2 regions of the Clostridium ljungdahlii DSM 13528 genome follow, and region 1 is predicted to be linked to the other one. Evidence: riboswitches for the same ligand, from Rfam matches in the RefSeq annotation. Region 1 holds a riboswitch; the other holds the start of a gene.

Region 1 (7,978 bases):
TATAGTGTACCTATAATTGAAGATGGATTTAATGAAGAGCTTAGGTATTCAGGAACTCATGTATCACCTATAGCTGCTTTTAGCGGTAGTGGAAATAGTATTATATATATAGGAAGCTTTTCAAAGGTATTATTTCCTGGAATAAGGATAGGATGGATACTCGCGGATGAAGTACTTATAAACTATTTAGAGAGTTGCAAAAGGGCTAGGAATATTCACACTTCTTCTCTGGATCAGGCAATTTTTTATGATTACTTAAATCAAGGCAATTTTGAAAAGTACATAAAGAAAGCTCGAAGAGTATATAAGGAAAAATATGAATTCACCTTAAAGTGTGCAAGAGAGAATATACCTTGTGAAGAGATATTTGGTGAGGGGGGAATGCATATATTTATAAAGCTAAGGAATATAAGTTCCAGAAAGCTTTTAGAAAGATGCTGCAAGAGAGGAGTAATATTTACTCCTGGTGATGTATTTTATGTAAATGATGAGGGATATGATACTTTTAGGCTTGGATTTTCAAGAGTCAGTGAAGAAGATATAAAAAAAGGAATTATGATAATAGGCCAGGAGGCTAAAAAAATAGGAGGATGGACTTGATGAAAAGAATATCGGAAAAAACACTGTATAAAGGAAAGTGGATTCAATTACAGGAAATAACTTATACAGGAAAAAATAATGAGGAGTTAAAGTGGGAAAGAATAAAGAGAACCAATACTACAAATACAGTAGTAATAGTTGGCAAACTCGTACCATCTAATAAGTATATATTTATCAAACAATACAGAGCTGCTATAGATAAATACGTTATTGGATTTCCAGCAGGTCTTGTGGAAGGGGATAATATAGGCGAAAATGCACTACGAGAATTGGAGGAGGAAACTGGATATAAGGGAGAAGTAAAGTCAATGAGCCCTATGCTTTATTCAAATCCTGCACTTTTAACGGATAAGGTTACGTTAGCAAGGGTTGATATATATGAAGATTTAATGGAAAATCAAATTCCCATACAAAAGCTGGAGCCAGAGGAAGATATACAGGTAATTGCACTTCACAGAGAAGAACTTAAAGACTTTTTGATTAAAGAACAGGCAAGGGGAACTGCTATAGGAATGGGTGTATGGTATGTTTTTTATGGATTAAGCTAAGAATAATGTTTTTGTATTTAGTTGAATAATAACTGTTAGTATGATATATTTTTAACAAGGAAGCAGAAAAATTAAAAATTAGAATTGAGGGTGTAATTTATGGAGGATTGGCTTTTAAAAAAGGATGAATACGTTCCCAAAGAAGATAAAGACAAATTTATAGATAAAAGTATATTTTCTATATTACATCTATTATCTCTTATCAAAAGGAACAATAAAGTAAATAATAGCTTTATATATAATTTAAATCCTATGTTAAAACTTTCCTTTACTATTTTAAATATATTATTTTTATCGTTGTCTAAAAATTTTACTTATGTAATGCTTGTAGATGTTTATTTTCTACTAATTTTAAGTTTTTTGGATGTTCAAGATATAAAAAAAATACTGCTTTTAAGCATTTCTATTCCATTTTTTACATTTATAATGCTCATACCTTCCATACTTATGGGGAACATTAGAAATAGTGAAATGCTTTTACTAAAAGTAGCTGGTACTATAATTTCAATAAATGTTTTATCTTATACAACTAAATGGCATGATATAACTAAGGCGCTAAAGATGTTTTTTATACCAGACATATTTATTTTGGTATTTGACATAACTTTAAAATACATTTATATATTAGGTGAATTTTCTTTGGACATGTTTTATGCACTAAAGCTTAGATCTATAGGAAGAAATAGTAAAAAGTATTCTTCTATTTCAAAGATAATTGGCAGTTTATTTTTAAAATCAAAAGAAATGGGAGATGAAATGTATTGTGCTATGGAATGTAGGGGATTTACAGGAGAATATGTGTCTCACAAAAAATTTAAATTTAAGTTTTTTGATCTAATATATTTAATAGTTAATGTACTTATCATAACTATGTATTTTTACATATCTAGGGTGGGATTAAGATGATAAAAATTGAGAATGCTTTTTTTAAATATAAAAATAATGAAGTATTAAAAGATATAAATGTAACTATAGAACAAGGAGAATCCATAGCGCTTATAGGTGCAAATGGAAGTGGTAAATCTACCTTTTTAAAATTATTAAATGGAGTGGTATTTCCCACAAAGGGAAATTACTATTTTGATGATGTGAAAATATGTAAAAATGAATTGGAAAAAGGTAACTTCTCAAAGAAGTTCCATAAAAAAGTAGGATTTGTATTCCAAAACTCCGATGCACAACTTTTTTGCTCTAGTGTATACGAGGAAATTGCTTTTGGACCAAGGCAAATGGGAATGGATGAAGATGAAGTAAATAAAAGGGTAAATGACTGTCTAGAACTTTTAAATGTGAAGGATTTAGAAAACAGGGAGCCTTATAACATAAGTGGGGGAGAAAAAAAGAGAGTGGCTATAGCTGCTGTACTTGCATTAAATCCTGAAGTTTTGGTTTTAGATGAGCCTATGAGTGGAATAGACCCTAAGGGAAAGAAATTCTTAAATGATCTTTTTATCAAATTAAATAAAGCAGGAAAAACTATAATATGTTCAACACATGATTTTGAATATGTTAATGGACTTTTTAAACGAGTTCTTGTATTTTCTGAAGATCACCATATAATAAGGGATGACGCTTACAACAAAGTAATGGAGGATACTGAGTTTTTAGTGAAATATAATATCAAATAGTGTTATTAACTGTAAAACTTTAGAATTCCATGAAATTTTTATTTACTTTATGTAATATATTGGATATTTCAAGTTGACATAAAACTCTAATTATAATAAACTTAGAGTATAAATTAAATAGAAAATTCAGGTGCCTTTATAGGTGAAAAGGGAATACGGTTAAACTCCGTAGCAGCCCCCGCTACTGTATGTGATGATGAACTTTAGTTACCACTCGTAAAAGAGGAAGGTTAAAGTAAATATGAATCATAAGCCAGGAGACCTGCCTGATTGTTATTATATGCTTTCGGAGGGAGAGAAACTTTTAGTGTGGTTAACCTCAGCTTAAGCTGAGGTTTTTATGTTAAAGGCAGTTAGCTTTCTAAAGCTTACTGCCTTTTGGCTTTAATATAGATATGTGTGTATTAATTAAAATTAAACTTTTTATTATATTTAGGAAGTTTTGGGAGGAGTAATTGTTATGGCAAAAATTATGATTCAGGGAACTGGTTCTTCTGTAGGAAAAAGTATAATTGTTTCAGCCCTTTGTAGAATATTTAAACAAGATGGTTATTCAGTATGTCCTTTTAAATCTCAAAATATGTCATTGAACTCATATATAACATTAGATGGCAAAGAGATGGGACGGGCTCAGGTACTTCAGGCTTATGCAGCTGGATTGCAGCCGGAAGCATATATGAACCCTATATTGTTAAAACCAACTTCAGATAAGAAATGCCAAATAATAGTTAACGGAAAAGTGTATGGTAACAGCACTGCTATGCAATATCATAATATGAAGCTGGAATTTAGGGATATGCTTAAAGAACACTTTGAAAAGATGGAGAAGAAATTTGACATAATAGTAATGGAAGGAGCAGGAAGTCCTGCAGAAATAAATTTAAGAGATAGAGACATTGTAAATATGGGTATGGCAGAATCAGTAGATGCACCAGTACTTTTAGCAGGAGACATAGACAAAGGAGGAGTATTTGCATCCATTGCAGGAACAATGCTGCTTTTTACAGAAGAGGAGAAAAAAAGAGTAAAGGGTACTATAATAAATAAATTTAGAGGAGATAAAGATATACTGGAGCCGGGGCTTAAGATGCTTGAGGATATAGTAAAGGTACCTTGTCTTGGTGTCATACCTCATTTTAGATTGGCACTTGAGGATGAAGATGGAGCTGTAGAATTCAATAAAAGAGTTACAGCACCTATTGATATAGCCGTAATAAAGCTGCCTCATATATCTAATTTTACAGATTTAGATGCGCTTAAGAGCGAAGAAGACGTTTCCGTAAGATTTATAACATCTGTAGAAGAGTTTGGAAATCCAGATTTAGTCATTATTCCAGGAAGTAAAAATACTATAGAAGATCTACTTAAAATTAGACAGTGCGGCCTTGAGGATCGAATAAAAGAATATAGTAAAACTGGACTTGTCATAGGACTATGCGGTGGATATCAAATGCTTGGTAAAGTCATAGAAGATCCTTATGGAGTGGAGACAGATGTAGGAAAAGTAGAGGGTATAGGACTTTTAGACATAGAAACTATATTTGAAAAAGAAAAGGTTACAACTAGAGTAAATGCAAAAAGTAAAATTGACTTTCCAATAAAAAAGGATGGCGAATCTTTAACTAATAGAAAATTGGATGTATACGGATATGAAATACATATGGGAATATGCAAATATGGAAAAGATGCAAGACCATTGTTTAATATAACTGATAAAAATGGTGAAAAGGTTGACACAGAAGATGGTGCCATAAATATGTCAGGAAATGTAATTGGATCTTATATACATGGAGTTTTCGATGGAATTGATTTTAGAGAATTTATTGTAAATAAGATAAGAGAAAATAAAGGATTAGGTTATAAAAAATCTAAGACATATGAAAATCTTAGAGAAGGAGAATTGGATAAGTTAGCAAGCATAGTGCGAAAGAATTTAGATATAGATAAGATATACAATATTATGGGAATTAAAAGATAGTAATTAAATTTAGAAAAGAGGGGTTAAATTTGTCCAGTTCTTTTGTATTTATGAATTTAATAGATATTGTGATAGCAGTTGTAATTGATTGGATAATAGGAGATCCCTATTGGTTTCCCCATCCCGTTATATATATAGGAAAGCTTATATCTTATTTAGATAAAAAGGGAAGAAAGCTTTGCAAAAAAGAGGAGAGCTTAAAAGCATTTGGTGGATTAATTGTTTTCCTTGTTGCATTTGTTAGTTTTATTGTGCCTTTTGCAGTACTGCTGCTTTTAAGAAAAAATGTTATTTTATACAATATAGTAAATACATTTATTATTTGGACGACTATTTCTGCTAAATGCCTTGCTGTAGAGGCAAAGAAAGTATACTATGCCCTTAAAAAGGAAGATATTGAAGATGCAAGAACCAAGCTTTCTTATATAGTTGGAAGGGATACATCCTCTTTAAGCAGTCAGGAAATAATAAGGGCAGATGTGGAAACTGTGGCGGAAAATACTTCCGATGGAGTAATAGCACCACTTATATATGCAGCTATTTTTGGAGCACCACTTGCTATGCTCTATAAGGGAATAAATACTATGGATTCCATGCTTGGATATATGAATGAAAAGTATAGATACATAGGATTTTTTCCTGCAAAGGTAGATGACGTATTTAATTTTATACCTTCTAGAATTACAGGGGTACTTATGTGTATATCCGCTTTTGTAGTAAAAGGAAATCCTTTTAAGTCTTTTAAAATAATGATAAGGGACAGGAAAAACCACAAGAGTCCTAATTGTGCTTATCCTGAGGCAGCAGCAGCTGGAGCTATGAGAATACAGCTTGGTGGCACAAATGTTTATTTTGGTCAAGTAGTTTATAAACCTACTATAGGGGATAGACTTATGGAACTAAGTTTTAAACACATAGGACAGTGCATAATAATTATGTATTTTACCGAAATACTTTTTATGATTTTATGTGGAATAGTTATAATTGGATTACCCAGAGCGTAATTTAGAAAATCAATGATATAGGATGTGTTATTATGGAACATGGTGGAGATATATATACAGAGGGACTTTTAAAGGGAAGAAAGCTTTTGGATTTCAGTTCGAATATAAATCCACTAGGAGTACCTTTAAGTTTCAAAGAAAATATAGAAAAAGCATTAAAAGATGTAGAAAAGTATCCTGATGTGGAGTATAGACAACTTAAAAATTCAATAAAAGAGTATATAAATTTTTCATTAAATTACTTTTATCCGATGACTACCTGCTCTAATACTCCCACTTCTTCAAGTGGGAGCAAAGAGCAGCTACGTCCCTGGATAACGATTTCTAAGTATCAGGTGAAGTCAAAAACTCCATCTGATGCCAAGAACTCTGTTTACATTGAAGAAGAAAAAATATCAAGCAGCATGGAAGATACGAACATTGTATTAGGTAATGGAGCTGCAGAGATAATAGATCTTGTAATCAGCTGTTTTAAAAGCATCTGTATTGTAGTACCTTCTTTTATAGAATATGAAAAAAATGCAGCAGAATGGAACTGCCAAATAATACATTCACATTTGAAAGAGAATATGGAGTATGATTATAAAGATATCGGACAAAAAATAACAAAGTCAGAAGCATTAATTATTGGTAATCCAAATAACCCAAATGGCGGTGTAATAGATAAAGATAAGTTTAAAGAAATACTTGATTACTGCGAGGAAAATCATAAAACAATAATTATAGATGAAGCTTTTGTGGAGTTTACAGGAAAAAGAGGATGTTCTTTTTTAAGGGAATCGCAGAAATATAAATGTGTATTTTTAATCAGAGCTCTTACTAAATTTTTTGCACTGCCGGGAATAAGAATGGGATATGGTCTTTGTAAAAATGAAAATTTAATAAAAAGTATAAAATCCAAACAAAATCCATGGAACATAAACTCTTTTGCAGAAACAGCAGCTGAGAGTGTACTTAAAGATAAGAAATACATAGAAGAGTCCATTTGTTGGATAGAAAAAGAAAGAAAATTTATGTTAGATGAGTTAAAAGAGATACCTTTGTTTGAAAAAGTGTATGATAGCTACAGCAATTTTGTATTATGTAAAATGAAATATGAAGATTGTCAGAAGCTATATGGTAGATGTTTAAAAGAAGATGTTCTCATAAGAAGATGCAATAATTTTAAGGAACTTGATAGTAAATTTATAAGATTAGCGGTAAAAGATAGGTGGAGAAATGAAAGAATACTACAGGTGTTAAAAAAAATAAGTAAAGATGTAACTACTTAAGTTTTAAGGGGAGAAGAAGAGATGAAGGTAAACAACTTAGAAAATAATAATATGCTTTTGTCGCTGCTATCTCCTAAAATAAAAGTGATTATATTAGGGGGAGGACATGCAGCTTACATTAAATCAAAAACCTTTTCAAAAAAAGGATGCCAGGTTTATATATTGTCTAAAAAGTTTATGGATGATTTTGAAAATATAGGGAGCCTCCCTAATGTAAATATAATTAATGCAGAGTATGAAAAGAAGTATATAGAAGACAAGCACCTTGTAGTAATAGCTACAGATGATGTGAAAGTAAACTACAGCATAGCAGAGGATTGCAGAAAGCTATGTAAAATATATATAGATGCAACTAAGCCTGAAAATGGAAATTGCATTACACCCTGCCAGAGAAATACTAAAAATGTTTCAATTGGGATAAATACAAAAGGAGTATCACCTGTAACTTCTGTATTTATTGCAAATAAGCTGGTAGATTATATAAAAGACTATGATGAATTTGTAGAATTTACTTCTCATATAAGAAACAGCATTTGCAGTATAGATGATAAGAAAAAAATTATGAAGTTTATATGTACAGATGACTTTTACTTTTTTTATAAAAAGGGAAAGGCCCTAGATGTAATAAATATGTTTTTTACAACAGCAAATTTAAGGATAACACAGGATGGTGATAACATTTGAATTTTAAAATTGCAACTAGAAAGAGCAAATTAGCCCAGACTCAAACTGAAATAGTAATGGATATACTACAAAAAGATTATAATGCAAAGTGTGAAAAAGTGCTTATAGAAACAATGGGAGACAAGAGACTTGACATAGCCCTAAATAAAATAGGTGGAAAAGGTCTTTTCTTAAAGGAAATTGAGCTGGCACTTCTTAAAGATGAAGCAGATGCAGCAGTTCACAGTATGAAAGATGTACCTTTTGATGTGCCGGAAGATTTTGA
Region 2 (7,978 bases), 340 kb from region 1:
CCTCAGTAAGTCTGTCCCAACATATTTCTCTATCTGCTTTAATTTTTGACAACAGTACATTTCCATCTTCATCATTTGTTTTAATTACATAAACGTATATCTCATCCCCAACTTTTAGAACTTCATCCACATTTACATTTTCATCTTTACATAATTCACTTTTAGGTAATACTCCATCAACTATGTAGCCAATATTTACCATGGCCTGTTCATCGGTTACAGAAATTACTTTACCTTTTACTACTTCTCCACTTCTCACATTTTTCATAGATGAATCAATTTGATCCATAACTTCGTTCATTGAATTTAATTCATTATCATTGCCCATTAAATTCCATCTCCCATTCTGTTATAGTTATAGTTTAATTTTTACTTAAAATCACTATATCATTTTAACAATTATATTCTATCACAAATGCTATATAAAGTTACATTTATCCGATGACTACCTGCTCTAATACTCCTACTTCTCCAAGTAAGAGTAAAGAGCAGCTACGTCCCTGGATAACGATTTTCCCTAAAGGATAACGCCTTCTAAGTGCTGAAGCACTAAGAATCCTGTTAATAAACATCAGGTGGAGTCAAAACTCCATCTGATGGCAAGAACTCTGTTTATGTAGTTATACATACTTAAAGGTCTTTATAACTTTTATATTGTAAAATTGAATCTGCACTTTTTACAGCTCTTACAATAGCTTTTTCCATAACTTCAGCAGCTAAAAATCCAACTACACTTAAATCAGCTTCTATTTTTCCACATGACGCAGCAAAAATAGTATCTCCATCAAACATAGAGTGGGCAGGTCTTATTGCTCTTCCATAGCCATTATGTGCCATTGAAGCAACTTTATTCATTTGTGTTTTTGTGAAATTTCCATTAGTTACCACAGCCCCAATAGTAGTATTTCCACTAAACAAATTCTTCTTTTCAGAATATCTTTTAAGCATTACTTTTTCAGTGCCTGCAAAAGATTTTTTATCCTCATTTAAGGCTCCTGCAATTATACTCTGACTCTTGCTATCTATTACATCTCCAAGACAATTAACTGCAACTACAGCTCCTACCTTAAGTTCTCCAACCTGAATTGCAAAAGTTCCAAGTCCGCCCTTCATGGCATGTTCATTTCCAAGTATTTTTCCTACAGTTGCACCTGCTCCAGCACCTACATTTCCATTTTCACATAAATTCAATTCTGAATTTTTACAGGCTTCATATCCCATAGTCTTATCTGGTCTTACTCTAAAATCTCCTATATTCAAATCAAATAAAACAGCTCCACAAACTATAGGCACTTTTGTAACTGATACATCAAAACCAATACTCTTCTCTTCTAAGTACTGCATTACTCCTCCTGCTGCATCAAGTCCAAAAGCACTTCCTCCTGCAAGTACTACGGCATGAATTTTATCTACTAAGTTTACGGGATTTAAGAGATCAGTTTCCCTTGTACCTGGAGAACCTCCCCTTACATCAACTCCAGCGCTTGCTCCTTCTTCAAACACAAGTACAGTACAACCTGTAGGTCCATTTAACTTTTGAGAATTTCCTATTCTCATTCCTTCTATGCTATTAAATGTTATTTCTTTCACCTTTTCCTCCTATATCAAAACCCTAAGCTAAAAGCTTAGGGTTTATTTCTATATTATCAATTTAAGATAAAACGTAATTGCATCTATTTGTGTTTTATCTTAGTAACTGCAGTAACTACAGATATTGTAATAAGTATACATAAAATCATTTCAGGTATACCATTTGTAACACCTACAGCTATAATTCCCTTTTGGGCAGCACTTGAACTTATATTCAAAGCCTTTGCATAAGATCCAAGATATATAATATATATCATTCCTAAAACCCCAATAGTATTCATCAATGAGCCTACTGCTGAAGCTATTCCTATAGGAATAATCTTTTTCTTCATACTAAAGCACCTGTATACATAATAAGGTATTATACCTATGAGTACTCTAGGTAAAACTGATACCAGTGGATTCATAAATACAAAAGAAACTGGTGTAGGTGCAGTTATAGACTGAATCACACTAAATATACCGAAAATAAGCCCTACTGAGGCACCAACTATAGGTCCTTCTAAAATAGAACCTATTATGACAGGTACATGCATTATGGTGGCTTTCACCGGTGGAATAGGTATAAACCCCAGTCCTGTAATTCCAAGTACAATAGAAATTCCAGACAGCATTCCAATTACAGTAATCTGTCTAATTCCAAACTTTGAATGACTTTTTATTTGTCTTTCCATAATTTTTTCCGTTGCTGTTCTTGGCCATTTAAAAGAAAATGCCTTATGTAGATACAGCACGGATCCTCCTTTATAAAATTTAGTTCAGTTTTATTCCAATAAATACTGACGATTTAATTTTATCATGTTTAACCAAAAGTTCAATATATAAATCATAAATATAGAATTTAATCTCTTTTTATTGGAAAGCCATCTTTAAAACATTCCTTAGGATACAGTAAATTTATTACCTTTTCCCTACTGCATTTTCCGTTTTTCATAAATACATCAGGTATTCCTTTCAAATAAACCCGTACATTTCCTTTAGGAAATATATCACATACATTTTTTATGCATTCTACAACAGAATTATTTTTAGATTTTCTTATGTACTCATCTATTTTTTCTCCCTTTAGCCAATCAGCCCCTTTATATTTGTCATCATAGTTTATAACTGTACATTTCAATTTTTCTTTATCATTTCCCGATATAGATGACATAAAAAAAGTTTTAACCATAATATCATCTATAGGCAAACTATATCCAGCAAAAATTATATGCTTTGCATTTTTTATAAGAAGTCCCATCTCGGTTTTTAACTCTTCTAAAGCAGGTATATTCTTTTTTTTAGAAAGGCTCTGTATTATAAGTGTCATATCATAGGGATAGGTTATCTGTCCACAATAAGGACATTCTATTGCTCCTCTTTTATTTAACTTTTCCTTAGGTGTTCTATACTTCCAATTTTTTTGTAAAGGTTTTAAGATGGAGGGTCCAAAAATTTCTGAAGATAATCTATCCCATTTTTCCGCAAAAGTTACTATAGATTTCCCACACTCAGGACAAATCCTTGATCCAAACATTCCATGAGGAAATAATACTTTACCTATTCTCATTGTTCTAGAAGGATAGCTATAATCATTTATAACCTTGCACTGGGATTCATTGGTAGTATACCGTATTTCGCATTCATTTTCGTCTAATCCAGCAGAAGCTATTTGAGTTCCAAAATCATCATATAGCTGAAGCTTTAATCCATTTTTTAAATAGGTAGGATTCCTGTTCACTTCTTTGTGCACATTAAATATGTTCCAAAGTATTACAGGATCCCAATTAAAAGATATTATAGCATAGGAATAAAGGTAAAACCTCCTTGTATCCATTTTGTACCCTCTGCTTTCAAATGTTTTTGCCTCCTCTACCATAAGCTCAGCAAGAATTTTTCCAAATTGATAATAAGGTTCCATTTTTTCTTCATCCATACATCCCGGTACCTTTTGTATACTTAATCTTTCTAATTCTTCAATAAGAAGTATAAGACATCTTTTAGCTGCCTGTACTCTCTCAACTCTTAAAAATTTCCTCTTTCCATCACAAAATGCATTAAAGCCCATGTTATTATCAATAAGTTGATCTAACATAGTAAATAATTCATGCATATTAAACTTAGTATTTGTACTTATTATAGTTTCAAGGGCCTTAAAGTCATAGACTTTTGACAATTTAGGGTCCTTAATTAGATCTTCTGTTACTAATTTTTTAAAAGCGCTTGCTAGTTTTTCGTCTTTATCTTCCAAAAATGAAAAATCATTTTTACTGATTTTTAGAACCAATTGTATTAACTCACTTGTAGGATGAAGTCCCAAATTTTTAGTAGCACCAGCTCCCCATAATACTACCGTTTCAGGCCAATATTTTTCAGGCATAAACCCATCTCCCTCCTTTAATTTAATTTTAATTAATTACTATTTTTCAAATATATATATTATACCACCGCAAAACATTTCATATAAAAATTAACCGGGAGATTTTTCAATCGCCCGGTCTATTTTTTAATATTTATTCTACTTTAAATTCTGTTCGTAGGATTCTATCATTCTTTTTACCATCTGTCCTCCTACTGATCCAGCTTCTCTTGCTGTAATATCACCATTATATCCATCTTTTAAATCTACTCCAACTTCTCTTGCTGCTTCCATTTTAAATCTATCCAGACCTTCTTTTGCTTCTGGAACTAATGCTCTATTACTTCTACTTGCCATAATTAATTCCCCCTTTAGGATTTTGATAGATTTTTATTGAAGTACTTATTAGTTGTGTATTTAAATTTTGTGCAATTTCAAAATTAATACTCTATTGAATTAATAACAAAAAAGTTAAATTTTAAGCTGCTTTATATTTTCTCGTAAATTCTCTAAAAGTATTTCTAAAATTTAAAAGGCACAAAAATACGGACAATCTTTACTCTTAGGTTGTCCGCAAAAATATTTTTACAATTAAAATTACACTTGAGACTTATTTTTTTCTAAAAAATCCTTTGCTTGTCCAATAGTAAGTGGCAAATCATCAGCATTTAAAATTCCATCTCTATCTAAAATCTCAATTAAATGTGCTACTCTAGGAAGTCTTAAATTAATCTTACGGATAACTTCCTTCTGATTAAATACTTCTTCAGTAGTTCCTCCCATTACGACCTTTCCTTTATCTAGAAGATAAACTTTATCTGCAAGAAGTGGAACTGTATCCACATCATGTGTTGCAAAAATTAGAGTAATTCCAAGTTCTTTATTTATAGAATCCAAAAGCCTAATTAATTTGTGTACTCCTCGTGGATCAAGTGCTGCGGTTGGCTCATCCAATACCATAACTTTTGGTTTCATAGCAAGTACGCTTGCAAGTGCAATTCTCTTTTTTTGTCCACCACTTAAATTGTGAGGGCTTTTATCTTCATACCCTGACATTCCCACTGTTTTTAAAGCCCACTCTATAGTATTCTCTAACTTTTTTCCACTAACTCCCATGTTTAAAAGTCCATAGGCAATTTCCTGCCTGACTGTAGGGTTAAAAAGCTGGTCATCAGAATCCTGAAATACCATTCCCACATTGCGCCTAATCTCTACTAAATTTTTTTTACATACTTCCATACCATTTACAGTGATAGTTCCAGATGTAGGTTTTAAAATTCCATTAAATAGGTGAAAAAGCGTAGACTTTCCCGCACCATTTGGGCCAAGTATTGCTACTTTTTCCCCACTTTTTATTTTCATTTTAATATCTTTAAGCGCCATACTCCCATCACCATAAGCATAACTAACTTGAGACACATCAATAATTTCCATAAACATTCTCCTTTAAATCAATACATTTGCAATAATTAGAACAACCAATAAAATCACACCTACTACACCAAGTTCAAAATCCTTAGAAGGTACTGGATATGTAAAAAATTTAGCTTCTATACTATCTTCATTATATCCCCTTGACAGCATGGCATTATAAACTCTTATACTTCGATCTAAAGATTGTATTATAACATAGACTGCTATTTCTGCAGTATCTTTAACCTGATGAAACCAACTAGCCTTATATCCCATACGACTCAACTGAGCGTGTCTCATACTTTTTCCCGTCTCTTCTATAATAAATATATACCTATACATCATATCTGCCAAGTCTACTATTATAGATGGCATTTTAAATATTCTAAGAGTTTCGAGTATTTCAATCATAGGCGTACAAAAAGATAGTACACAAGCTAAGGTAACAGCTGCCATTATTCTAAGCATAAGTAAAATTCCAAGATCAAGTCCTTCTTTATAAATATTTAAATGATAACTTCCAAATGGGATATAGGTTAAAACATGACTACCATTAGTAAAAAGCATACTTATAAATACAATCCACGCTATTCCAAAAGGTATAAGTAATCTTTTTACAAGCCTTTTCCATGGCAAATGTACTGTATAATACCCAAATAAAGATAGTCCCCATAAAAAAGTTACCAAATACCAATGCGAAAGGAAAGTAGCAATGATAATACCACTTAAAAACAAAACCGTTTTGACTCTCCCATCTAAACAATGTAAAAAACTATTTTTATCATACATTTTTCTAAATGAAGCTAGTTCCATAATTTTATTCTTCCCCTTTGATTTTAATTTGCTGAACATCTTTCCCCAGTAATATCCAACTATCAATTCTGCACAAAATTAGTCACAAAAGCACCTACTTATTCATCACCTTACATGACGTCCAATTTTTAATAATCTTTTCGTAAACGATTTTACCCTTCCTAGAAACCTAGGAAGGGTAAATTATAATAACTGAAATAATATACTATAACAAAGGTCACCCCCCTATCACTCGTAGAGTTTAATGGTTCCTAAAACAACATAGGCAGGTCTTCTGACTTAAGATCATCATCCCTATAGCCTTCCCAGTTTCCCAGTGACATATAATAAGGACTCCTCTTTTCACAGCGGCGGGACCGTGCAGACTTTCCATCTGGCTTCCCTTTTCAGCATAATAATGCACCTATATCTTTTTTATATTTTTTTGTCAATAGTTGCTTTTCTAATTATGATATATAACTATTTAAGGCAATTTTCTCACAATATTTCTTTCATGTCAAGCATGCGACTTAATTAGTTGCAATTGGTGATTTGGAAATTAATTATTGTAAAAACTATCCGAAGTATAAGTCGATTTTTTACTTAGAAACACCATGAACCTAGTTTTCATACATAAAATAAGCAATAGCATCTTTTAATGATGTAGCAAAATCTACATTTCTCTTATGATAAGCATTTCCTCCATACTCATTTCCTTGATTATCACATATATAAGCATAATCATAACTTTTTGGATCACACCACTTCATAAAAGTATAGGTATGGCTTGGACCATTCGTTGTAAAACATATATCTCCAGGTCGAAGTTGTGCTAAATCCTCGCACTTAGTCCACCCTCTTTGTAAAAGTTGTGATGTAAATTGTACAGTATTACATACCCACTCTGGCAAATCAGTAAGCCCTGATCTTCTCAAAGCTTCACTTTGAAAATATACACAGTTATTGCTTGTGTCACCACCGTGAAGTTCAATAGCTCTACTTAAAACTGATTGTCTATGATCTTCATCACTAAGATAATTATAAAGATTTTTCTGCAATTCAGAATGGGAAGCAGAAGTATCTGTTGGTGTAGTTGGCTCAGATGATGGGTCAGCTGGTGCTGGCTGCGGCTGCGGTTGTGGCTCAGGTGATGGTTGAGGCTTATCTGACGTTTTGCCATTTGTCAAAGTTGCCACTATGTCTCCAGTTATCCCAGCTTCACCACCAAATACATATAACTTACTAAAGCTTTTATTTTCTATAAAACATTGTGTTACAGGAGCTGTACTGCTTCCTACCAAAACTATTGGATTTGAATTTAATGCAGCAAAAGCTGATCCGCTTAGTGCATCTGCAAAGTCTTCTGAATAAGCCAGACAAATCGAACTAAAATCAAATTTATCAGAAAAAGCATTTATTATATTTATATTTCTTTCATATTTATCGCTGCCAGAAATCCTCTTAACATTTGGGAACTTAGATGACACAGCATCACTTATTATGTCTTGTCCACCTAATACATAAGTTACCGGTATATTTTTATTTTCTACCAATTGACTTACTGAATCTGGTACTGAATCCTTTGGTACTAATATAATTGGCATTTGCAATTTTGCAGCTATAGAAGCTATAGAAAGTGCATCAGTATAATCACTATCTGTAGTTAAGATTATTCCATTAGATGTCCCTATTTGATTTGCCACTGATACGGAGGTCTCAGTTCTGTTAAGTCCAGAAAATCTTTCAGTTGATATATTCATCCCATGAAGCTCATCCTCAACTTCATTGCTTATAACTCCAGTACCTCCTACAATAAAAACTTGTTTAACACTTAATCTCTTTATT

The links. A riboswitch is a leader RNA that binds a small molecule or an ion and turns the genes downstream of it on or off. The one in region 1 is predicted to bind cobalamin.
Region 2: another riboswitch for cobalamin. It lies ahead of cbiQ (cobalt ECF transporter T component CbiQ); the one in region 1 lies ahead of CLJU_RS15780 (cobyric acid synthase).

Annotation. Positions count from the first base shown of each region.
Region 1 covers NC_014328.1:3,498,864-3,506,841, reverse strand. The annotation lists gene pdxR (MocR-like pyridoxine biosynthesis transcription factor PdxR) at 1-600, shown strand, start outside; gene CLJU_RS15795 (NUDIX domain-containing protein) at 600-1,148, shown strand; gene CLJU_RS15790 (energy-coupling factor transporter transmembrane component T) at 1,248-2,054, shown strand; gene CLJU_RS15785 (energy-coupling factor ABC transporter ATP-binding protein) at 2,051-2,776, shown strand; cobalamin riboswitch at 2,888-3,060, shown strand; gene CLJU_RS15780 (cobyric acid synthase) at 3,237-4,754, shown strand; gene cbiB (adenosylcobinamide-phosphate synthase CbiB) at 4,805-5,758, shown strand; gene CLJU_RS15770 (pyridoxal phosphate-dependent aminotransferase) at 5,791-7,029, shown strand; gene CLJU_RS15765 (NAD(P)-dependent oxidoreductase) at 7,051-7,713, shown strand; gene hemC (hydroxymethylbilane synthase) at 7,710-7,978, shown strand, end outside.
Region 2 covers NC_014328.1:3,158,409-3,166,386, forward strand. The annotation lists gene rpsA (30S ribosomal protein S1) at 1-328, opposite strand, end outside; gene CLJU_RS14085 (P1 family peptidase) at 631-1,590, opposite strand; gene CLJU_RS14090 (ECF transporter S component) at 1,674-2,264, opposite strand; gene CLJU_RS14095 (hypothetical protein) at 2,432-3,949, opposite strand; gene CLJU_RS14100 (alpha/beta-type small acid-soluble spore protein) at 4,088-4,285, opposite strand; gene CLJU_RS14105 (energy-coupling factor ABC transporter ATP-binding protein) at 4,526-5,362, opposite strand; gene cbiQ (cobalt ECF transporter T component CbiQ) at 5,375-6,154, opposite strand; cobalamin riboswitch at 6,402-6,576, opposite strand; gene CLJU_RS21755 (cell wall-binding repeat-containing protein) at 6,754-7,978, opposite strand, start outside.